DNA from 3 places in the Brevibacillus sp. MS2.2 genome. Region 3 is predicted to be linked to each of the others. Evidence: predicted binding sites of a transcription regulator. Region 3 holds the regulator's gene; each other region holds the start of a gene.
The links. The regulator CtsR, encoded in region 3, represses protease genes until heat stress. The targets are predictions, from matches to a motif close to ATGGTCAATAAAGGTCAAACA.
Positions count from the first base shown of each region.

Region 1: the regulator CtsR is predicted to act here: its motif matches at 5,555-5,575, upstream of clpP (ATP-dependent Clp endopeptidase proteolytic subunit ClpP).
Region 2: the regulator CtsR is predicted to act here: its motif matches at 4,592-4,612, upstream of clpP (ATP-dependent Clp endopeptidase proteolytic subunit ClpP).

Region 1 is NZ_JABSUZ010000058.1:222-8,249, reverse strand. Features, by position in the region: gene HP568_RS28515 (GerMN domain-containing protein) at 1-651, shown strand, start outside; gene HP568_RS28510 (MFS transporter) at 671-1,918, opposite strand; gene rph (ribonuclease PH) at 2,133-2,894, shown strand; gene HP568_RS28500 (XTP/dITP diphosphatase) at 2,887-3,480, shown strand; gene HP568_RS28495 (metallophosphoesterase family protein) at 3,511-4,050, shown strand; gene tig (trigger factor) at 4,176-5,468, shown strand; gene clpP (ATP-dependent Clp endopeptidase proteolytic subunit ClpP) at 5,601-6,182, shown strand; gene clpX (ATP-dependent protease ATP-binding subunit ClpX) at 6,203-7,468, shown strand; partial or broken gene HP568_RS28475 (ATP-binding protein) at 7,665-8,028, shown strand, end outside.
Region 2 is NZ_JABSUZ010000059.1:14,659-22,686, forward strand. Features, by position in the region: gene HP568_RS28670 (PAS domain-containing sensor histidine kinase) at 1-1,736, shown strand, start outside; gene HP568_RS28675 (DUF4023 domain-containing protein) at 1,771-1,905, shown strand; gene HP568_RS28680 (branched-chain amino acid ABC transporter substrate-binding protein) at 2,159-3,394, opposite strand; gene HP568_RS28685 (copper amine oxidase N-terminal domain-containing protein) at 3,610-4,083, opposite strand; gene HP568_RS28690 (hypothetical protein) at 4,299-4,520, shown strand; gene clpP (ATP-dependent Clp endopeptidase proteolytic subunit ClpP) at 4,652-5,254, shown strand; gene HP568_RS28700 (H-type small acid-soluble spore protein) at 5,368-5,553, opposite strand; gene HP568_RS28705 (hypothetical protein) at 5,564-5,746, opposite strand; gene HP568_RS28710 (HPr family phosphocarrier protein) at 5,874-6,131, opposite strand; gene whiA (DNA-binding protein WhiA) at 6,181-7,128, opposite strand; gene HP568_RS28720 (gluconeogenesis factor YvcK family protein) at 7,137-8,028, opposite strand, start outside.
Region 3 is NZ_JABSUZ010000060.1:16,856-24,883, forward strand. Features, by position in the region: gene radA (DNA repair protein RadA) at 1-1,146, opposite strand, end outside; gene HP568_RS28870 (ATP-dependent Clp protease ATP-binding subunit) at 1,253-3,703, opposite strand; gene mcsB (protein-arginine kinase McsB) at 3,770-4,843, opposite strand; gene mcsA (protein-arginine kinase activator protein McsA) at 4,863-5,381, opposite strand; gene HP568_RS28885 (CtsR family transcriptional regulator) at 5,398-5,862, opposite strand; gene HP568_RS28890 (HAD hydrolase-like protein) at 6,051-6,737, opposite strand; gene HP568_RS28895 (UDP-N-acetylglucosamine--LPS N-acetylglucosamine transferase) at 6,767-7,888, opposite strand; partial or broken gene HP568_RS29575 (hypothetical protein) at 7,943-8,028, opposite strand, start outside.

The DNA of each region.
Region 1 (8,028 bases), on a different contig from region 3:
GGCGTAGCCACTGTCGATTTTTCCAAAGACTTCAAAACGTACGAGGAGAAGGACGAAAAGAAAATTGTCGATGCAGTCACCAGGGCGTTGACGGAATTTAGCAACGTCAAAACTGTGCAAATTTGGGTGAACGGAACGCCGTTGACGGAAATGCCAGCAGCCAAAACACCCATAACGCTATTAGACCGGAATCAAGGAGTCAATCTCGAACTGGGCGATGGGGCGGTACCAGGAGATACCTCCAGCGTAACGGTTTATTTCCAAGGACAGTTGGATGATACACGTACGTATTATGTCCCAGTCACTCGCCTGGTTCCTGAAACGGCTGATATCGCCAAAGCAACCGTAGAAGAGTTGATCAAAGGACCGAAACAAGGATCTCAGCTCTTTAGTTCCTTGCTCCGTACGACACGTGTTCTGGATGTGAAGCAGGAAAAAGATTTGGTGACGGTCAATTTGAGCAGTGACATCCTCAAGTATGACGATGGCAAGGAAGCGAGCCCAGAAGCCCTGCAATCGCTTGTCTTGTCATTGACAGAAACGACAGGAGCCAAGCAAGTGCAGCTGCTGGTGGAAGGGAAACCGCTAGCCAGTGGCGAGTTCACCAAGCCAGTGAGCCGCCCGATTCAACTCAATCCCATACAGATGTAAGAAACGAGCCACGCCCGTATTAACGAGCGTGGTTTTTGTTCGCCAATTGTACGTCGTCACTAGCGCGTACGGCCCTCCGAATAACAAGTCCAAGCACAAGCGATGGGATCGTGACAAAAAGACCTGCCACAAAGCCGACTATGCGTGGGTCTGCCATCGTCAGAATCCAACCGCCAAGGAGCATGGACAGACCGATCAGGATGTTTGAGATCGTCGCATCCAAGGCAAATACTCTGCCATGGTAGCTGGGGGTGACATGGCGCATGATCAACGTATTCAGGCTGGCGTTCCCCATTCCTCCCGCGACGGTGGAGAGCGCAAAGAACAGTGCCGTTACATAAATCGTGGGTGAAAAGCTGGTCAATAGCAGTGCAAAGCCTTCCAAAGCGAAGCTGCTCGCAGCCACTTCGTTAAAGTATCGTTGAAAGCGCTGAGCGAGCATCCCCCCGATGATGAAGCCAAGTCCGATTGCACCATACAACAGACCAATTCCCCATTCACCGGCAGAAAACACTTGATAGGCATAGACACTGATCAGGACATTGATAATCCCCCCGCCGATTGGCCATACGGCTTTTAGCAACAAGATGGCGTACACAATCGGTGTGGATGTGATGGCGCGGATCACCTCTCCGTAGGTAGAGACTTTAGCAGCCTGCCGCAATTGCACGTTAGTAACGGAGTCGTTTGGGGAGGCGGGTACCTTCAGCCTAGCCAGAAACAGAGCCGAGGCGAAAAAGGAGAGGGCATTGAAAAGAAAAGCCAGATCACTTCCCCAGAGTGCAACAAAAATACCGCCGATCAACGAACCGATGGCCATGACAATTCCAAAGGTACTTTGATCAAGTGCGTTCGCCGTCGCCAATTCCTCAGGGTCAACGATTTTGGGGAGCAGGGACATTCGAGCCGGATTGTAGAGCGACGAAAAGGCAACCAACAAGAACGTCCCCTCATAGACGATCCACAAATCTGACTTTTCTGACACCAACAGAAATGAAAGAGCAATGAATCCGCGAACGAGATCACAGGCGACCATCACTTTTTTTCGATCAAAACGGTCTGCCATTAGACCACCAAGCGGACCAAAAATCAAGTGAGGCAGCGTACGTAGTGCGAGGGTAATGCCCACAGCGATAGCTGTTCCTGTTATTTCGAGCAGCAAGGCGAGCACAGCAACGCTGTTAAACCAATCTCCGATTCCGCTTAAGAAATTGGCCGTTAAAAGACGCCGTAAATTCGGCTTTTTCAAGAGAAACAGGAAGCTCATAAGCAGATTCACCTACAATCAAATTAATTGAATATCTAATTAGATGATATTTAAATTGATTGATGGACGCAAGTAATTTTTGTATGAGGGAGGAAGTGACAAGAATATTTGCAATTGACGTAAATAAGGAAGAGGCGTTTGTGCAGTGGCAGATCGTTTCCTGCCTCTGGTATAATGAGCGGAGTGTAACAAAGCGATTTAGGAGGAACTTGGAATGAGAGTGGATGGCCGTGCCCATGATCAATTGCGCCCTGTAACGATTACGCGCAATTACATTAAACACGCAGAAGGATCGTGCCTGATTGAAGTCGGAGACACAAAGGTGATTTGTACGGCGACTTTGGAGGACCGGGTACCGCCTTTTATGCGTGGTGGCGGGAAGGGCTGGATCACAGCCGAGTATTCCATGCTTCCCCGAGCAACAGCGACCCGCAACGCGCGTGAGTCGTCCAAAGGAAAAGTCGGCGGACGAACAATGGAAATTCAGCGTCTGATCGGACGTGCTCTACGCTCCGTTGTGAACCTGGAAGCAATGGGTGAACGCACCATTTGGTTGGATTGCGATGTCATTCAGGCAGACGGAGGTACACGGACAGCTTCGATTACTGGAGCCTTCGTAGCAATGGTAGACGCGATGCAAAAGCTGGTGGATAGTGGCACCTGGAAACAGTTGCCGCTCAACGACTTCCTGGCAGCCACCTCCGTAGGAGTAGTCGGCGAGGAAGCAGTGCTCGATCTCAACTACAAAGAAGATTCTACAGCGATTGTCGACATGAATGTCGTTATGACGGGAAAAGGAAAGTTCGTCGAGCTGCAAGGAACAGGGGAGGATGCTCCGTTTTCACCTGAACAGCTACAAGAAATGATTGCCCTTGCAAAAGTCGGCATTGACAACTTGATTAACAGTCAAAAAGAGGCGCTCGCAGATGTTACGCTCTCTTTTGCACAATCAGTAGCGGAGGAAAGTCATGCCTAATCGAAAAAAAGTCGTTCTCGCAACACGTAACCAGGGAAAAGTGAAAGAATTCAACAGGCTGTTTGCAGATGCAGGCTGGGAAGGAATTAGCCTCGCTGAATTTGACGGTGTGCCAGAGGTAGTAGAAGACAAGGACACCTTCGAAGGAAATGCCCTGAAAAAAGCAATCGAAATCTCTACATACTTGAATATGCCCGCCCTCGGTGACGATTCTGGTCTGGAAGTAGATGCGCTGGAAGGACGCCCTGGCGTTTACTCCGCGCGCTTTGCCGGGGAAGATGCAACAGACGAGCAGAATTGGCGTAAATTGTTGAAAGAGCTGGAAGAGGTGTCGACGCAGGAACGCACAGCTCGCTTCCGTTGTACGTTGGCGTTGGTGATTCCGGGCGAAGAGCCAATCATTGCCACTGGCGCTTGTGAGGGCGTGATCGCGCGTGAGCCAAAAGGTACAAACGGCTTCGGATATGATCCGGTATTCTACATCCCATCGATGGACAAAATGATGGCCGAACTCATGCCAGAAGAAAAGAACCAGATCAGCCACCGCGCTCGTGCCATGCAACAACTGCTTGAAATTATCAAGTAGACAAGAGAGAAAACAGGAGAGTGAGGTGTGATGGGAATTCTCATCATGAGCGATAGCCACGGCTTGGTTCGGGAAGTAAGCCAGGTCGTCAACCGACATCATGTCGAAAAAATTTTGCATTGTGGCGATTTTTGTGTCGACCATCAGCGCGAGCCGTTTTCCAACATGACGCTTGTCCGAGGCAATTGCGATTCGACAGAAGAGGTGCCGACTGAGCAAGAGACCGAATGGCGAGACCTTCACATCCTGCAAACGCACGGACATCTTTTCGGAGTAAAAGGCTCTCTTCTGCGCCTTCATTACCGTGCAGAAGAGGTCGGAGCAAATGTAGTCGTATTCGGTCACTCTCATGTACCTGTCTGTGGCGTAGAGAGAGACATCTTGTTTCTGAATCCGGGCAGCCTGCAAATGCCGCGCGGTTTCCACGTACCGACATATGCTCATTTAGAAGAGACAGGAACGAGTCCGACAGAAGTTTACATATCAGTGGCGTTTTATGATCATGTAGGCAACCTGGTTTCACAATTGGGAGGGAACTATTCTGTTCGTCGACCAATCAGGTCTTCTTGAAAACTAAAAGATTTGTGCTATACTAGAATGGTTATAATGGCTAGAATATTATCATCCGAGCCTGCGAAGATACCATGGCGCGGCTGGCGATGTTCTGTTGATTCGATTTAGGAGGGGAAGTTTACGTGGCAGCAAATTGGGAAAAGGTAGAGAATAACCAGGGAGTCCTGACGGTTGAAGTAGATGCTACGCAAGTAGACGCAGCATTAGATCAAGCGTTTAAAAAAGTGGTTCAAAAAGTTCAAGTTCCAGGATTCCGTAAAGGAAAAGTACCACGCAAAATGTTCGAATCCCGTTTTGGTGTAGAATCTCTGTACCAAGACGCTCTTGACATTCTGCTTCCAACTGCATACGGACAAGCTGTTCGTGAAGCTGGTATCGAGCCAGTAGATCGTCCAGAAGTAGACGTAACGCAAATGGAACAAGGGAAAAACCTGATCTTCAAAGCGACTGTAACTGTGAAGCCTGAAGTAAAGCTGGGCGACTACAAAGGTCTGTCCATCGAAGAAAAAGACTTCTCTGTAACAGAAGAGAGCGTTGACGCTGAACTGAAGCGTATGCAAGAGCGTCATGCTGAGCTCGTTGCAGTAGAAGAGGGTGCCGCACAAACAGGCGATATCGCTGTAATCGATTTCGAAGGCTTCCAAGACGGAGTAGCTTTTGAAGGCGGTAAAGCGGAAGATTACTCTCTGGAACTGGGTTCCGGTACTTTCATCGCAGGGTTCGAAGAGCAACTGGCTGGCTTGAACATCGGCGAAGAAAAAGAAATTACCGTAACTTTCCCTGAAGAGTACCACTCTCCTAACCTCGCTGGTAAAGAAGCGGTATTCAAAGTGAAGCTGAACAGCCTGAAGCGCAAAAACCTGCCTGCTTTGGATGATGAGTTTGCCAAAGATGTGAGCGAGTTCGACACGCTGGAAGAGCTGAAAGCAGACACCAAGAAAAAACTCGAAGAAAAAACAGCGCAAGAAAAAGATCAATATGTTCGTGAGCAGCTCGTTCTGAAAGCAGCTGAAAACGCTGAGATCGATTTGCCAGCAGTAATGGTTGAGCATGAATTGGATCAAATGGTAAATGAATTTGGTCAACGTCTGCAATACCAAGGCATGACGCTGGAACTGTACTACCAGTTCTCCGGCATGGATGAGAGCCAACTGCGTGATCAATTGCGTGCAGACGCAACATCCCGCGTTCGCACTTCCCTGACTTTGGAAGCAATCGGCAAAGCAGAAAACATCGAAGCAACAGAAGAAGACGTAAACGCAGAACTGGATAAACTGGCTGGTGTATACGGCCGCCCAGCTGATGAGCTGCGCAAAATCTTCTCTGCACAAGATGGCATGGCTGCTCTGTACCGCGATGTGCAAACTCGCAAAACAGTAGATTTGCTGGTTGCAGAAAGCAAAGTAACAGCATAAGCTTAGAAGAACGCATGATTGGTCAGTGGGCAGGCTAACCCTGAGCGCTGGCTGTCAAGACCACAAGGCACGAGTGTATCGTGCCTTGTTTTTCCACCATTGACTTTTTTCGGCAAAGGAGGAAAATACATAATGTTAATCCCTATGGTCATCGAGCAAACAAGCAGGGGCGAGCGCTCCTATGATATTTACTCGCGCCTCCTGAAAGACCGGATTATTCTCTTGGGCACCGAGATTGATGATGAAATCGCCAATCTTGTTGTTGCTCAGCTACTTTTCTTGCAGGCAGAAGATCCGGACAAAGACATATCGCTATACATAAACTCTCCAGGTGGTTCTGTTACAGCAGGAATGGCCATCTATGACACCATGCAGTACATCAAACCGGATGTGTCCACGATTTGTGTGGGCATGGCTGCCAGCATGGGTGCGTTCCTGTTGGCTGCGGGTGCAAAAGGCAAGCGTTTCGCTCTTCCAAATGCCGAAGTGATGATTCACCAACCGCTCGGTGGTGTGCGTGGCCAAGCAGAAGACATTCGCATTCATGCGGAGTGGATTATGAAAACGAAGCGCCAGCTAAATGAGATCTTGTCTGAGCGGACAGGTCAGCCTTATGAACGCGTAGAGCAAGATACAGACCGCGACAATTTCATGAGTGCAGAAGAAGCAAAGGCCTACGGATTGATTGACTCTATTATTGAACGCAAAAACTGACCCGTTGTGAGGTGAAGCGCATGTTTAAGTTTAACGACGACAAAGGCCAACTGAAGTGTTCCTTCTGCGGCAAGTCCCAGGAACAGGTGCGCAAGCTGGTAGCTGGTCCTGGTGTTTACATTTGTGACGAATGTATCGAACTGTGCAATGAAATTGTACAGGAAGAACTGGGCACTGAAGAAGAAATCGATATGAAAGAAATTCCAAAGCCAGTGGAAATTCGCAAAATCTTGGATGACTATGTCATTGGTCAGGATATGGCGAAGAAGTCCTTGTCTGTAGCGGTGTACAACCACTACAAACGGATTAATTCCGGGGCGAAGATCGAGGATGTGGAGCTGCAAAAATCCAACATCATGCTGATCGGTCCGACTGGTAGCGGAAAAACATTGCTCGCGCAAACATTGGCGCGCATTCTGAATGTACCTTTCGCGATTGCGGACGCAACTTCTCTGACAGAAGCAGGCTATGTGGGTGAAGACGTTGAAAACATCTTGCTCAAGCTCATTCAGGCTGCTGACTATGATGTTGAGAAGGCTGAAAAAGGAATCATTTACATCGACGAGATTGATAAGGTAGCCCGCAAATCGGAAAACCCATCGATCACGCGTGATGTATCTGGTGAAGGCGTTCAGCAAGCGCTTTTGAAAATTTTGGAGGGGACGGTTGCGAGTGTTCCACCACAAGGCGGACGCAAGCATCCTCATCAAGAGTTCATCCAAATCGACACGTCGAACATTTTGTTCATCTGCGGTGGTGCATTTGATGGCGTCGAGCAGATTATCAAGCGTCGTTTGGGTAAAAAAGTCATCGGTTTTGGTGCAGACTTCGGCGATGGCGTAAAAGGCGATCTGAAAGCCGGAGAATACCTGAAATACATTTTGCCGGAAGACCTGCTGAAATTTGGTCTGATTCCGGAGTTCGTCGGTCGTTTGCCAGTACTTGCTACTCTGGAGCCACTGGATGAGGAGACGCTTGTGCGTATCCTGACAGAGCCGAAAAACTCTTTGGTGAAACAGTACCAAAAACTGCTGAGTCTCGACGGTGTTGAGCTGGAGTTCGATAACGGTGCGCTCATGCAAATCGCCAAAGAAGCGATTAAGCGCAATACTGGTGCGCGCGGACTGCGTGCGATTATCGAACAAATCATGCTCGACATGATGTATGAACTGCCTTCCAGAGAAGACGTCAACAAGTGCGTCATTACTGAAGAAACGGTTCGCGACAAAGTGAAGCCGCAACTGTTGACCAAAGAAGGCCAGGAATTGCACGAAGAAACAGCATAAGTATTGTCTACACAGACCATCTCGTGATAAGCGAGGTGGTTTTTTTGTTGTTGGTTTACGTCTACGCTTGCGGGGCAATACTACTTGATATCGTTCAAGAGAAGCTTTACATATGCACAAAACGGTCATGAACGTGTTCCCTCACTTCGGGGGACAAAAGCTGACCGCAAGCGAAGACGCATGGGAGGGACTGCATATGGACTATACGACATTGGTCATTGCTGTCATTGAAGTGGTTGTTGGTATCGTGATCGGCACCTACTTTTGGAACTTGCTGCGAGCGCAGAGAAACACGAAAACCTCAACCGAAAAGGAATCACGCAAGGATCTTGATTCCATTCGTAAAATGAGAATGGTTGCGTTGACAGAGCCTCTGTCAGAGAGAACAAGACCAGCGACTTTGGAAGAAATTGTCGGACAGGAAGATGGGCTTCGTGCGTTGCGTGCCGCTTTGTGTGGTCCCAACCCACAGCATGTCATTATTTATGGGCCACCTGGTGTAGGCAAGACCGCAGCGGCTAGGGTCGTGTTGGAAGAAGCGAAGAAAAATCAGCTATCGC
Region 2 (8,028 bases), on a different contig from region 3:
TCGATAACAATATCGTCCTGGTGAATCATGCTTTTGAGCAATACTACGGTTGGTCCATGGAGGAGATTTACGCTTCACCGCTTTGCTTTATTCCATACGAGTATAGGAACGAGACCAAACAGTTATTTGATGCGGTCAGGAGCATGGGTGTATTACTAACCAATTACGAAACCATCAGGCAGCGAAAAGATGGAACGAAGATGGATGTCATTCTGTCGGCTGCTCCAATCAAAGATGAAACCGGAAAAATTATTGGTGCTTCCTGCATTACCCGTGACATTTCCGAACGCAAAAAAATGGAAGAGGCCTTGCGTCAAACCGAAGCCAAATATCGTCTCCTCATTGATCATACCCAGGATATCGTGACGATTTATGATTTATCCATGCGACGCATCTATGCATCCCCATCAATCGAGCAATTGGGATTTGTTCCAGCCGAGGTTACTTCCCCTAACAATCTGCAACTCACACATCCAGAGGATGTCCCTATGTTCCGGGACAAATTTCAAGAGATCATGGCAACGAAACAACCCGTTCATTTCGAGACGCGCTCTATGGATAGGAACGGAAACGAGGTCTCCTTCGAAACACGCGGTATCCCCATTTTAAGCGCGGGAGGAGACGTCCAAAACATCATGTTAGTCTCGCGAAATGTCACCGAACGCAAATACTCTGAGGCCGCCTTGTTTAAAAGCGAGAATACGAACAAAATCATCTCGGAATACACAGATGATCTTATTCTGATTACGGACAAGAACGGGGATATCCTCTATCTCTCCCCTTCGCATTCACGCGTAATCGAAACGAGTGAACATTGCCGTCAGCTCACCTTTGCCGAGATTCATCCAGAAGATCGACAAACTGTCATTGACCACTTTCATCATTTACTGGCGACCCAAGAACCAAAAATATGCGAGTTTCGTTTCCAAACGAAATATAACAAATGGATCGTCCTCGAATCAAAGGGTGCCCCCATCCTGACGAAAACGGGAGATTGTGATGGCTTTATCATCGTATCGCGCGATATTACAGAACGCCGAAATAACGAGGAATTATTACGGAAGGCTGAGAAGCTGTCCGTGATTGGAGAGCTGGCTGCTGGAATCGCTCATGAGATTCGCAATCCGCTCACATCTTTGAAGGGCTTTATCCAATTTCTTTATCCGAGCATGAATGATAACCAGCAGTACGCCGACATCATGCTCTCTGAATTGGACCGGATTAATTTTATTGTGAGTGAATTGCTAGTCTTGGCAAAGCCACATAGCATCCAAATCAAACCTCTTCCGCTCATCCCTTTGCTGGAAAACGTCTTGGCACTATTGAGGTCGGAAGCAAATTTGAAAAACATCCATTTCCGTACCGCATTTGCTTACCATCCGATCATTGCGGGAGAAGAAAACCAGCTCAAGCAGGTCTTTATCAACATCATTAAAAATGCCATCGAAGCAATCGACGGACATGGTGAGGTTCTTATTGCCACCGCCTTAAAAGACAATCATCAAGTACTCATTACGCTCACGGATACTGGCTGTGGAATCTCTGAAGAAATGATTCACAAGCTGGGTGCCCCCTTTTTCACGACAAAAGAAAACGGGACTGGCCTCGGCCTCATGATCAGCAGCAAAATCATGAAAGACCACAACGGCAGTCTGGAAATTAAAAGCAGGGAGCACGAAGGTACAGTGGTAGAGATAACACTGCCGATTGTACCAGACCAAATTGGGTCATCCTAGAAAGGTGTACATCTCATCTCAGCGGAGGTGCCCTATGGATTTCACCAAAATGAGCACGAGTGAGTTCGTGGCCAAAATTCGCGAATCCCAAGCGAAAAACCTGCGAAGCAGACAGCATCAGGGCTACGGTCATCCCGAAAAACGTTTGCCTAGCAAGCAAGGTATTTAACAAGCAAAAGCCCACCCGTTGAGCTCCTTTGGCTAAAACGGGTGGGCTTTTGTCATTGTTATTGTGGATCCTGCTTATTCAGGTTACGATCTTTTTCGGACTTTTGCTTCTGGGTGCCTTGCGTCTTGCTGCTGTGTCCCTGGTTGCCGCCATTCTTCGTATTACGATTGTTTGACAACAGAATCCCTTCCTTTTCATTCTGGTATTCATGCCAAACGTAGTATGTCCCAAACGGCTTGTTCATAATGAAGAATTACTTCGCTTCACCCATAAATACTTTCTTTCCATCCTCATACTTGTACACGTATACGGAAGCAAAGTCGTTGTCGCCTTTTTCATTGAATGTTACGTTAACGAATTTGCCTTTGTAATCTTTAGTTTTGTGAACAGCTTCCAGCACTTGTTCACGAGTTGGCTTTTTGCCGCCGTTTGCTTTAATCGCTTCTTCCAGTCCGTTCAGCATAACACCCATGGAGTCATAACCAAAGGAAGTGAAGATCCCTACTTTGTTGCCAGTCGCGCTCTCGAAGTCTGTGATCCATTTCTTGCCGTCTTCGGTTGCACCAATATCGCCAACAGTAGAAGTAAAGACTACGTTATTGGCATTTTCCGCACCAGCAATTTTCACCATGTCAGCAGAGTCGTAGCCATCTCCACCCATAAAGACACCTTTGAAGCCTTTTTCACGTGCTTGCTTCACGATGATTCCTGCATCAGAGTAGTATCCACCGAAGTAAATCATCTCTGGATTTTTCGCAAGGATTTGGGTGATGATCGCACTATAATCCTTCTCGCCTGCCGTTACCCCTTCAAAGCCGAGAACTTGTACGCCGTCTTTTTCAAATTGCTTTTTCACTTCTTCCGCAAGACCTTGTCCATAAGCAGCCTTGTCATGCATAACGAACGCCGTTTTGACATTCAACTGATTTTTGGCAAAAATAGCAGCCTTGGAGCCTTGCTGATCATCACGCGCACAAATGCGGTGTACGATCTTCTTGCCTTGCTCAGTTAAATCTGAACCCGTTGCAGAAGGAGATACCATTACGAGCTTCTCTTGCTCGTATTGCGCTGCTGCTGTGATCGAAGCACCTGTTGTAGCATGGCCAACTACTCCGACTACGTCAGGATTTGAAATCAACATTTGTGCGACTGCTACCCCTTGTTTCGGGTCAGCCTGGTCGTCTTGCGCGGACAATTCAACATCAAAGCCAAGTGCTTTGAATGCCTCCTTTTTTTCTTTCAATGCATATTCAGCACCAGCTTTTGCTGTGCTTCCGTAATCGGAGTACTGACCTGACATCGGACCAACTACAGCAATCACGAGCTTCTCAGTAGTTCCGCTTGCACCGCCCGTGCTTCCTCCGCTATTGTTGCTCGGCTGTGGTGTCGCGCTTTGTCCACCAGTCCCTGTACCTCCACCACAGCCCGCGAGCAATGTGCTCAGAGCAAATGTTGCAGCCAGTATCGACAATGATTTCTGTTTTTTCATAGCAAAACATCCCCCTCTTTATTTATAAGCAAACTATGAATCACAATCTTATTGTAGGATATTTTAGAAAATTTGCAATAGAAATGATTGAAAGAAGAATCAATTAAAAAGCCTCTATCGCTGTCTGCTGATAGAGGCGTACACGTGTCGTATTAAAGCAAATAGCCACTTCTACGCATAGAAGTGGCTATCTTGATGAGAAGTTCCATTCATTTCTAGGAATTAATTGGAATGCTCAGCTTGTAAGTGAGCGTTTTTGCATCGTACTCTACTTTTGCACCCAATTCTTGGGCAATGAATACGAGAGGAACGAGCACTGCTCCGGTCACTGGACGTGGCGGATTTGCTACACTGGTTTCTTTGCCGTTTTTATAAGCAAAGTTTTTGTTTTCGTACATACGCAGAGCGTACGTATTGTCTTTGGCAACCAGCAGAGATTTGGTCGTGCTATCCCATGCTGCGGAACCACCCAAAGCAATCGCCAATGTGCTCGCATTCACATACGCAACACCATTTTCAGTAACGATTTCTTGTGGGAATGGGAACTCCTTGCCGTTTAGCTGAACCTTGATTTTTTGTTGCTGTACAGGAGCAGGCGCAGGCGCCGTTTGGGCAAACGCAGCCGTTGCCGCTACACTTCCTGTTAGAAGAGCCGCTGTCAGCATCATTGTAGAAAACTTGCGAAGCATAATAAACACCCCTTAAATATCATGAAATGAATTCCAATTTTGTAAAGTTCGACACGAATCAACTTTTTCCTTCTTTTTTATCCCATACATTTCCTATGTAATTCTCTCACTAAACATGACAAGACTAGGAAAAAAATAAAATATCCCACGAACAAATGTTTTTGTGCACAACCTGTGCATAACATTGTGGATAACTTTCGAAAGTGAGGCTTACCATGGCAGGGGAACGTTTTTTTCTCATTTATCAAGAGGCCAGTGACGAGGAATGCTTATTGACCATTGAACCATACAAAGATCAACAAGAGCTGGCGGAAGCCATCAATCAGCTACAGGCCAAACAAATCGATGAATATACGATCATCAAGGGAAAAAAGATGAAAGCCACGCTGAAACTCGCCGTCGATTTGACCGAAGCCGATGAGAATTCTAAGGAATGAATGTTTTCTTTTTCGAGTAGGTTTAGACAGAGGGAAATTGGCAAACATGGTAGTGAGGGCGCGCACTTATGTGTTTGACCTTCATTGACCTTTTGTGTATGATATTGTTACAAAGAGAGGAGGAAGACTAGATGCATATGAATTTAATTCCAACCGTCATTGAACAGACAAACCGCGGGGAACGTGCTTACGACATTTATTCCCGCCTGCTCAAAGACCGCATCATCTTTCTGGGAACCCCAATCAACGACACCGTAGCCAATATCGTTGTGGCACAGTTGTTGTTCCTTCAGGCGGAAGATCCGGAGAAAGACATTCACTTGTACATAAACAGCCCAGGCGGTTCTATTACTGCTGGTATGGCAATTTACGATACTATGCACTTCATCAAGCCAGATGTATCCACCATTTGTATCGGAATGGCTGCTTCGATGGGAGCATTCCTGCTGGCTGCGGGGGCAAAAGGCAAACGCTTTGCTCTGCCAAACAGTGAAGTCATGATCCACCAACCATTGGGTGGAGCCCAAGGACAAGCGAGCGACATTGAGATTGCCGCAAAACGTATTTTGAAGATGCGTGATCATCTGAACACCATCCTGGCTGAACGCACTGGACAGCCTTTGGAGCGCATCCAAAAGGATACCGATCGCGACAACTTCCTCTCTGCCGCAGAAGCAGTAGAGTACGGATTGATTGACAAAGTCATCACTTCCGAACCGTCTTCCAAAAAATAAGAGATACCTAGTAAAAAAAGAAGCACTCGTGCCTGAACTACGGGCCGAGTGTTTTTTGTATGCCGAGCAAGTCCCAAGAGGCTTCCCTTGGTTTGCTCGGCTTTTTCGATGAATCATGGTGATACTTCCATTAACTGACTGACATAGACCGTCCGGCTATGTCCTGGATTTTTTTCCTCATGTACACGTGCTGTTGACGTTTTTTCGTCTACAGCATCGATCCAAACGGCTTGTCCTTCGTACTCTACCTTGATATGGTCGTCGGAGCTCATAATGGCCTGTGCTCTCGTTACATTCATAAGCGGCTCCCTATTGCTCATCTTCAAGGGCTTGCTTGGCTGACGACGCCCCTGTCATCGTGTCTACAGTTGTTTCTTCAATCAGGCCGTTTTGGTCGGAAACAACTCCACCTCCCAGTCCCTCGTTCACCATCCGATCAATGTCCATATCATAACAATCGCGGCCTTCGTAACACTTATCACGGTTACTCATGTGTCATTCCTCCTTCATGCAATATACATGGTTAGAAATGCCCTGCCCGAAGTGAATTGATACATATTCATCAAGATGATCAACAAAAAAAGACACCTCCCATACGGGAAAAGTGTCTCTCGTGACTCTATTCTTCTTTGCTTACCAGATTCGTAAGGCTGGTGACTGCCTGGGAGGCATCCGGCCCTTCTGCTAAAATGGTAATTTCCGTTCCAGAGCTGATTGCGAGGCTCATGATACCCATGATGCTTTTCGCATTGACCTTCTTGTTGCCTTTTTCTACGAATACTTCCGATGCAAAACGGTTAGCCTCCTGAACGAAAAAGGCTGCTGGACGAGCTTGCAAACCGGTCTTTAACTGAACCACGACCTGCTGTTGAACCATGAATGGACCTCCTCACTTGTAGACTATTATCCTTTAGTATAACATGCATCTACATCGAAATATTTTGTTTTTCTCGTATTTTGTCAGCGATTTCGTTAATTTTTCGCAAGCGGTGGTTAATGCCCGATTTGCTCACTACTCCGCTTGGCACCATCTCACCCAATTCTTTCAAATTGATGTCAGGATGAGCCACTCGAAGCTCCGCGACCTCTCGCAGACGTTTTGGCAAATTCTCCAATCCCATCTCTTGATCGATGAGCTGAATATTTTCCATTTGTCTGGTGGCTGCATTCACCGTTTTGTTTATGTTGGCGATTTCACAATTGTGTAAACGGTTTACTGAGTTCCGCATGTCCTTTACGATTCGAACGTCCTCGAAATACAGAAGCGCCTGATGAGCTCCAATCAAGCTCAAAAACTCTGTAATCTTTTCGCCTTCTTTAATATAGAGAACATACCCTTTTTTCCGCTCGATGCACTTGGCATTTAGTTTATACCGATTGGCGATCTTGGTCAATGCTTCGCAAAAATCCTGATAGGAAGTAAAAATCTCCAGATGATAGCTGGATGCCTCTGGATGATTCACAGATCCCCCCGCCAAAAAAGCTCCCCGCAAATAAGCAGCGCGGCAACAGGACTTCTTCACGATCTCAGGGGCGATTCCTGGGATAAACGACAGGCTTTGATCCATGATGCCCAAGTCTTGCAAAACCTCATTGGCCTTATTCGGAATACGCACAATGTAAACGTTGTTCTTTTTCAAACGCATTTTTTTGCGAACCAGCAGTTCAGCGTGTATCTGAAACAGCCTCTTGATTAACGTGTAAATACGTCGGGCAATCGCCGCGTTCTCTGTCGTCACATCCAGCACCAGTCGTCCGGCTCCAAACTGCAGACTTCCATTCATCCGAATCAAGGCTGAGAGCTCTGCCTTGCTGCAGCAATCGGCACCCTCCGTCATGGTAAGTTCTTTTTTGGTATGCGCGGCGAATGACATCGACTTCACTACTCCTTCTCTATCTTCAGCACCTTCCGTCTTCGTCTGACCAGTGACACAATCTGCTTGCTGACAGCATGTGCATCATGACGTAGGTAACCGTCCTCAAATGTGACTAACGGCCTCGCCACAACATGCAGACCGAGTTGGCGCAGTTGCTTTAAATCACATCGGACAGGAGCTGCTCCTTTTTCCGCGTATTTGTCCAATACATGGGTAGGCAGCTCGGCTGAATTGACAATGATCGTATCCAGAAATGGTCTATCTACATGTTCATACATGACATTCACGTGCCGGGATGCAGAAAAACCGTCTGTCTCCCCCGGTTGTGTCATGACGTTACAAATATAGATTTTCGGGGCTTGTGCGCGTGTAATCGCTTCAAATAACCCGCGTACTAATAAATTGGGCAGGATACTCGTGTACAAGCTGCCAGGCCCAATCAAAATGGCATCCGCGTCGGCAATAGCCAACAGGGCTTCGCTCAGAGGAACAGCATCCTCCGGGTCAAGAAACACCCGCTTGATTTCTTTGCCAGTCAACGGTATTTGGGATTCTCCGATTACGAGAGATCCATCTGTCATTTCCGCTTTCAACTGAATCGATTGCGTGGAAGCTGGCAATACATCTCCACGCACTGCCAAAACCCCGCTTAATGTTTTGACTGCGGTGACAAAGTCTCCAGTGATTTCGTTCATCGCTGCAAGTAATAGATTTCCCAAATTATGCCCTGCTAATCCCGTGCCTGTGGAAAAACGATATTGCATGACTTTTTCCATCAATGGCTCTGTATCGGCCAGAGCAGTCAAGACGTTTCGAATGTCGCCAGGTGGAAGCATATCCATTTCTTCTCGCAAACGTCCAGAGCTTCCCCCATCGTCTGCTACCGTAACAATCGCT
Region 3 (8,028 bases):
GTGGTCACGGAAACTGCTTGCAATGCTTACGGCAATCGCCAAATCAACGGCTGGCTCATCCAATCTGACCCCGCCTGCTACGTTTACATAAGCATCCTGATTTTGCAGCATCATGCCCATGCGCTTTTCCAACACTGCCATGATCATCGCCACACGCTGATGATCGACCCCTGTTGCCGTTCTCCGTGGCGTTACAAAGCTGGTCGGGGCAACGAGAGCTTGCAGCTCAACCAAAACGGGACGCGTGCCCTCCATACTGGCTACGACCGTGGAGCCCGCAACACCAAATGGACGCTCTGCCAAAAATATCTCAGATGGATTCGCCACTTCCTCCAAACCGCGATCCTTCATCTCGAAAATCCCGATTTCGTTTGTCGAACCAAAGCGGTTTTTGACGGCGCGCAAAATTCGAAATGTATTGTGGCGCTCTCCTTCAAAATAAAGAACAGCATCCACCATATGCTCAAGCATACGCGGACCAGCGATGGAGCCTTCCTTGGTAACGTGACCGACGATGAAGGTACCAATTCCTTTCCCTTTTGCAATCCGCATCAATTGGGCAGTAGCCTCCCGCACTTGTGCGACACTCCCCGCAGCCGATTGGATGGTCGGGTGAAACACGGTCTGGATCGAGTCAATAATCAGCACATCCGGGTCTACTTGATTAATATGCTGTTCGATCAAATCCAAATCATTTTCTGCCAATACAAACATCGGCGGCGTTTGCAAATGGAGTCGATCTGCGCGAATTTTAATTTGCTTTGCCGACTCCTCTCCAGATACATAGAGAACCTTCGCCCCTTGATGAGCCAAGGCAAATGATGTCTGCAAAAGCAATGTCGATTTCCCGATTCCCGGATCTCCCCCCACCAAAATGAGTGAACCCGGAACAAGTCCTCCACCAAGAACACGATTCAATTCTCCGATCGTCGTATCCATGCGTGGCTCTTCTTCACTGGCTACCTGGGTCAATGGAATCGCAGATTGGCGCTGGCCGCCGCTGAGCCCTTCGTGGCGATGTGCCGTTTTAACCGTCACTTCCTCCACCAAAGTGTTCCAACTGCTACATCCCGGGCATTTTCCCATCCATTTTGGCGATTCATAGCCACATTCTTGACACGCGTATTTCGTTTTATACTTTGACATAATCGCACCCTCACTTGGATTTCTTTCTCTACTTTTATCATAATTACGCACCCAAAAAAAGAATACCTCCCGAATCAGGAGGCATTCTATTACGTTTCAACCCAGCTTACGATTTCGTTTTTTCAAGGCGCTTGACTACCAGCTTGCCTTCTTCAGCTTCGATATTGACGGTATCACCTTTACTGATCGTACCCTTGAGCAGTTCCTCGGACAAATTATCCTCGATGTGACGCTGGATAGCTCGACGCAGAGGACGCGCACCATAGGCCGGATCAAAGCCTTCTTTTGCCAATACTTTCTTGGCTTCTTCGGTCAGTTGGAAATCAATGTCTTGCTCTTTCAAACGTTTACGCAGCTCTTCTGTCATGAGAGATACGATTTGCTCGATGTGCTCTTGCTCCAAGGAGTGGAACACGATGACTTCGTCGATACGGTTCAAGAACTCAGGACGGAAGCTCTTCTTCAGCTCATCCATGACTTTGTCCTTCATATCCTGGTACTTTCTTTCCGAATCGTTGGTCGTGAAGCCGAGCGTCGTATTTTTCTTGATCATGCTGGCTCCGACGTTGGAAGTCATAATGACAACCGTATTGCGGAAATCGACGGTACGTCCCTTCGAGTCTGTCAGACGACCATCATCCAAAACTTGCAAGAGGATGTTGAATACGTCTGGGTGAGCCTTCTCGATTTCGTCCAGCAAAATAACGGAATACGGCTTGCGACGCACTTTTTCGGTCAGTTGACCGCCTTCGTCAAAGCCTACGTAGCCAGGAGGGGCACCTACCAGCCGAGCGGTGGAATGCTTCTCCATGTACTCGGACATATCTACACGAATCATGGCATCCTCGTCACCGAAAAGCGTCTCTGCCACGGCACGAGCCAATTCGGTTTTACCCACACCGGTTGGTCCAAGGAAGATAAACGAGCCGATCGGGCGTTTTGGGTCTTTCAGACCAGCACGGGCACGGCGGATCGCACGCGAGATGGATTTGACTGCTTCATCTTGGCCAATGACGCGATCGTGCAAAATCTCTTCCATCTTCAGCAAGCGCTCTGTTTCTTCTTCCTTCAGCTTCAACACAGGAATACCCGTCCAGCTCGCCACTACTTGTGCGATGTCTTCTGGCGTAACCTCCATGTTTAGCTGACCTTGGCGCTCTTTCCAGTCTTTTTTCGTTTTATCCAGTTCTTCACGCAGTTTTTGCTCCTGATCGCGAAGAGCTGCTGCTTCCTCGAACTCTTGTGATTGTACGGCAGCGTCTTTTTCCTTGCGTACCTCTTCCAGACGTCCCTCCAGCTCTTTGAGGTTTGGTGGAACCGTAAAGGATTGCAAGCGAACCTTGGATGCCGCCTCGTCGACCAAGTCGATGGCCTTGTCAGGCAGGAAGCGTTCCGTAATATAGCGGTCAGACAGTTTTACTGCCTGCTCGATTGCTTCATCGGTAATTTTGACACGATGGTGGGCTTCGTAACGATCACGAAGGCCATGCAGGATACGAATAGCATCCTCCGCTGTCGGTTCATCAACCTGAATCGGTTGGAAACGACGCTCCAGTGCCGCGTCTTTTTCGATGTACTTGCGATATTCATCCAGCGTAGTAGCACCTACGCACTGTAGCTCGCCACGTGCCAGAGCAGGCTTCAAAATGTTGGAGGCATCAATAGCGCCTTCTGCTCCACCTGCACCAATCAGGGTGTGTAGCTCATCAATAAACAGGATGATGTTTCCTGCTTGGCGAATTTCGTCCATGATTTTTTTCAGACGATCTTCGAATTCACCGCGATATTTGGTTCCCGCAACAACGGTTCCCATATCGAGGGTCATGACGCGCTTATCACGGAGGGTCTCCGGAATTTCGTTGTTCACGATTTTTTGGGCAAGACCTTCTGCAATCGCTGTTTTCCCGACGCCAGGCTCCCCAATCAAAACAGGGTTGTTTTTGGTGCGTCTGCTAAGTACTTGGATCACACGCTCGATTTCTTTTTGGCGACCGATGACAGGGTCCAGCCCGCCATCACGAGCGATTGCAGTCAGATCCCTTGCCAAGCCGTCCAGTGTCGGCGTATTTGCCGCTGGGTTCCCTCCAGACGGTTGATGAGATGCCATCATTTCCGAGCTGCCAAGAAGCTGGAGCACCTGTTGACGTGCCTTGTTCAGGCTAACGCCCAAATTGTTCATGATTCTCGCAGCAATGCCTTCTCCTTCACGGATCAAGCCAAGCAGAATATGTTCAGTCCCCACATAGGTATGACCCAGCTTGCGGGCTTCGTCCATCGACAGTTCAATAACCTTTTTGGCGCGAGGTGTATAGTTTGGTGTGTAATTACTACCGGACTGCTCGGTTCCTCGCCCGATTAACGACTCCACTTCGCTCTGGATTTTATCGAGGCCAAGCCCAAGTGATTGCAATGCCTTCGCCGCAATCCCTTCGCCTTCTCGAATGAGTCCCAGCAGCACATGCTCTGTCCCAATATCTTTGTGTCCGAGACGAACCGCCTCTTCCAGGGCAAGCGCCAGTACTTTTTGTGCTCGTTCTGTAAAACGTCCAAACATCATATCGTACACCTCCGTATAACCGTGTTTTTTCTCTATATGGTTAACAATTGCTTGATACCATTACGATTACTCTTGTGATTCTACTACGCGCAGACGTTCGCGGATCAGCCTTGCCCTTCTTTCATCGCGTTGGTCCGGAGTGAGCTTTTGTCCAGCGTGGTGTTGTAAAAACCCTGGCTGTGTCGTGACTAACAGTTCGTTTAGAACCAGCGGAGATACATCCGGAATGATGCCTAGATCAATCCCCAGACGTACATCGGACAGACGCTGAGCCGCCTCCTTGGACTCTACTGTGCGGGCGTACATCAGGATACCATACGATCGAAAAATCCGATCCTCCAGCGAAACCCGAGTATGCTCCAGCAAATAAGTACGTGCCACACGCTCTTGCTCAATAATCTGTCTAGCTACACCGTAGAGATTGGAAAGGATATCCGACTCAGACATCCCCAGTGTGACCTGATTGGATAACTGAAAAAGATTCCCTAGAGCTTCGCTGCCCTCTCCGTAAATTCCTCTAACGACTAGACCAACTTGATTAATTGCCTGTAAAATTCTACTGATCTGCTGCGTCATCACCAGCGCCGGCAAGTGCAGCATCACAGATGCACGAATTCCCGTACCCACATTGGTTGGGCAGCTTGTAAGATATCCTCGTGTTTCGTCGAAAGCGTAGTTCAAGTTTTTCTCAAAAATGTCGTCTATTTTCGTACCTATTTCCCATGCCTCGTTCAAACGAAACCCGGGTAATAGTACCTGTATTCGAATGTGGTCTTCTTCATTAACCATAATGCTGACAGACTCATCTTCACGAAGTAATACGGCACCTTTGCGAGATTCCTCTGCCAGGTGAGGGCTAATCAGATGCTTTTCTACAAGCACCCTTTTTTCTAACGGATTAATTTGGTCCATGTGGATGACCTGAAGCTGATGCCTTTTGCGCATTGCCTCCGAATCGCTTACTTCCGTTACCTTTCTGACGACTTCCTCGCCCTGTGAGTCCGTTGCCAATAACGGAAAGGGGTGCTGGCGCAGGTTACGGGCGATACGCAGCCGTGTACTAATGACAATGTCGGAATCAGGACCTTCTCCTTTCATCCAATTGCTCCACGGGTTTTGCATAAACTGCTTTTGGGACATAACCAGCTAACCTCCCTTGCTACGATTGGGCCATTTTTTGTTCCAATGCTCGAATTCGATCGCGCATTTCTGCTGCCTTCTCGAACTCTTCACTGGCGACATGACTTTGCAGCGCTTGCTTTAGTTGCTCCAGCTCTTTACGGATCTTCAGTTTGCCACCCATCCGCTCTGGTACTTTTCCACTATGCTGTGTGTTTCCATGAATCCGGCGGAAAAGGGGGTCCAGTCGATCACCCAAAAAAGTGTAGCAATCACTACAGCCAAATCGGCCACTTTTACTAAATTGAGAATATGTGAGTCCACATGTTTCGCATTGAAGCGGCTTATTCGTTGCCGTTTCGCGTCCATTCTTTTGCATGGGATCAAATTTTAAAAGTCCTGACAGGAGATTGTTGATGCTGAAGTTGTGAAAGCCGGTAAAGACGTCCCCTTTTTCATGAGCACACTGCTCGCAAATATGGTATTCGGTTTTTTCGCCATTGACGATTTTCGTCAAATGAAGTGTCGCCGGTCGTTTTCCGCATTCCTCACAGTTCATAACATCATACCTCCTTTTACTTCAACAAGATTGCTGCGATCATCTGCTTTAAAATATTTGCCCGCAAACGATCCCGCAATTCAGCTTCTAGCGTTAATACGTTTCGTGAGGTAGCGATTTTCATCAAGGTTGCTTCTCTGATGTTGACTAATCCTTCCTCAAATAGTCTTTCTACGATCGCATTTCCCACGCTCTGACTGATGCTCTCACCAATCAGTTCCTCTGTTAGCAATTCCTGCAAGCGTGCTTTGCTGACAATCTGCACCTTGCGTATGCGAATATACCCGCCGCCCCCGCGCTTACTCTCTACAATGTACCCTTTTTGAACGGTAAAGCGCGTATTGATGACGTAATTGATCTGAGACGGCACACATTGAAAATGGTCGGCAAGCTCACTACGCTGAATCTCGATCGATCCATTGGGACTGTTTGTAATGATGCTTTTCAAGTGATGTTCAATGATGTCCGAGATGTTACGCAAGTCATCGCCTCCTATTCCTCTGTGTATGTTCTTCTGAGGTTACCTATTGACTTTGACTATCTTTGACGTTAATTATAATGGGTTTAGTGCGTGCCCGCAAGTGTCCCTTACACATTCTAGTGTGGGCAAAAGAGGGTCGCTTGAAACTTGGACATGATCAACAAAAAAACCACTCCCTGAGGAATGGTTTATGTTTGTTCTTGTGTATTGGTGTCGATTGCTGGCAAATGATTCAGTAGCTGTGTGAAGCTGGTGATGATGACATCTGCCCCGTCAAGCTCACCTGGTTTGGCAAAACCAAAGTCACATCCAATGGTAAATAAACCGTTTGTCTTGCCTGCTTCCACGTCGGAGTGACGATCCCCTACCATGATGGCCTGCCCGATTTTGTAATCAGACAACAATTTGGCAACCAGATCATTTTTGGAATGTGTGCGGAAACGGCCAGCTGAGTACAGATCGGTCATTAGCGGCTTTAATTCGTATTCCTGGCAAATGGCATCGATGTACTCTTCCTGCCCATTGCTTGCTATAAACAAAGCAAATCCTTTTTCTCGCAGCGTTTCCAAGGTTGATTTTACATTCGGATATAGCTCGGTCACTCTTTCTTTGAGTAACTGGATTTCATTGTCTAGCAAGAAGGCGTCGGCTGAGCGAATAGCTTCCTCACTCGCACCCGGCAGTAATTTGTCCCAGATCTGCTCGATCGTCATTCCCAGTACATTGATCAATTCACGTTCGTCTGGGGTTTCCCCTTGCCATAGCCCTTTTTGACGAAGCTGGTCAAACGTTCGAATAAATGCTGGAGTGGACAGCTTTTCTGTTTGAAGTAACGTGCCATCCATATCAAATAATATGGCGAATGGTACAGTCATGGGTTCCTCCATTTTGTCTGGCTAGGCCGCTATTCTACTTTCCCTGGCAACATATTCATATCATCCATGATGAACTCGGTAATTCTTTGTGCAGCATCTGGCTTCGAGATTTTCTGTCCCATTCTCCGCATATAATCCACCTTGGACGGGCTATGCAATAGTTCATCAATAAAATAAATCAATTGCTCTGACAGATTCGCGTGTACCGCACATCCATTATTGAGCAAAAAGTGGCTGTTCCTCTCTTCCTGTCCAGGCAGAGGGTTGTAAACAATCATGGGTACCCGTTTACTCATTACTTCAGCTGATGTAAGTCCGCCTGATTTGGTGACAATTAAATCAGCCGTTTCCAAGTATTCGTGGAAGTTATTGATGAATTTTAGTGGAACGACTTCATGGCGATACGTACGATTTATCACTTTATTGTACAGCTTATCGTTTGTCCCTGTTAATACAAAGGTTTTCAGCGGAATGTTAATCTCTTCTAGCCCATCTAATACCTTTTCCATCGAGCCGAGACCCAATCCGCCCCCTGACAGAATGATGCTTTTTTGTCCAGGAGCGAGGCCAAGCTTTTGCCGAATCAAATCGGAGTCCAATGGCAAGCTGAATTTTTTCATGATAGGAATGCCCATCGGAATGAATTTTTGATGGTCCTGTCGATAAACGTCTAACAGGTAATACAGTTGTTCATGGCCGATGAAGTAATAATTGATATGGTGATTAATCCATGAAGGATGGATGGTATAGTCAGTAATGATCGTATAGATTGGTTCCTTCCAATCATTTCTCCCTTTCAGTACGGAAAGCATACAGCTTGCAAACGGATGCGTAGCAATAAAGGCATCAGGCTGTACACTGTTGATCAGCTTTTTCAGTTTGTTTGCCAATAACTTATTCATCAGCACATTCATATCGAAGAAACGGGTTTTTTCTGTATTATGGTAAATTCTGCCCCACATCTTGGGTGACAGCCTTAGCAGATTCATATAGCTTTCCAGCAAAATCTTGTGAAAGGTGGGGCTAATATATTCCAACGTATCGATGATCATTGATGTGCAACCACTCTCAGCCAAGCTTTCTTGCATGGCCCGCGCTGCCTGGTTGTGTCCGTTACCGATGGAAGCGGAAAAGATTAGAATTTTTTTCATGAACGATTCTCCTTCATAACCTCGCCTACTCCAACGCCTGGATCAGGTACCTTCTCATGTTAGTCTACCCCAAGACCCGTCTGCAAGAGGGAACTTGTCGGTCATTCGGCCTAACTTATCGACAAAATAATCGCGAGTTT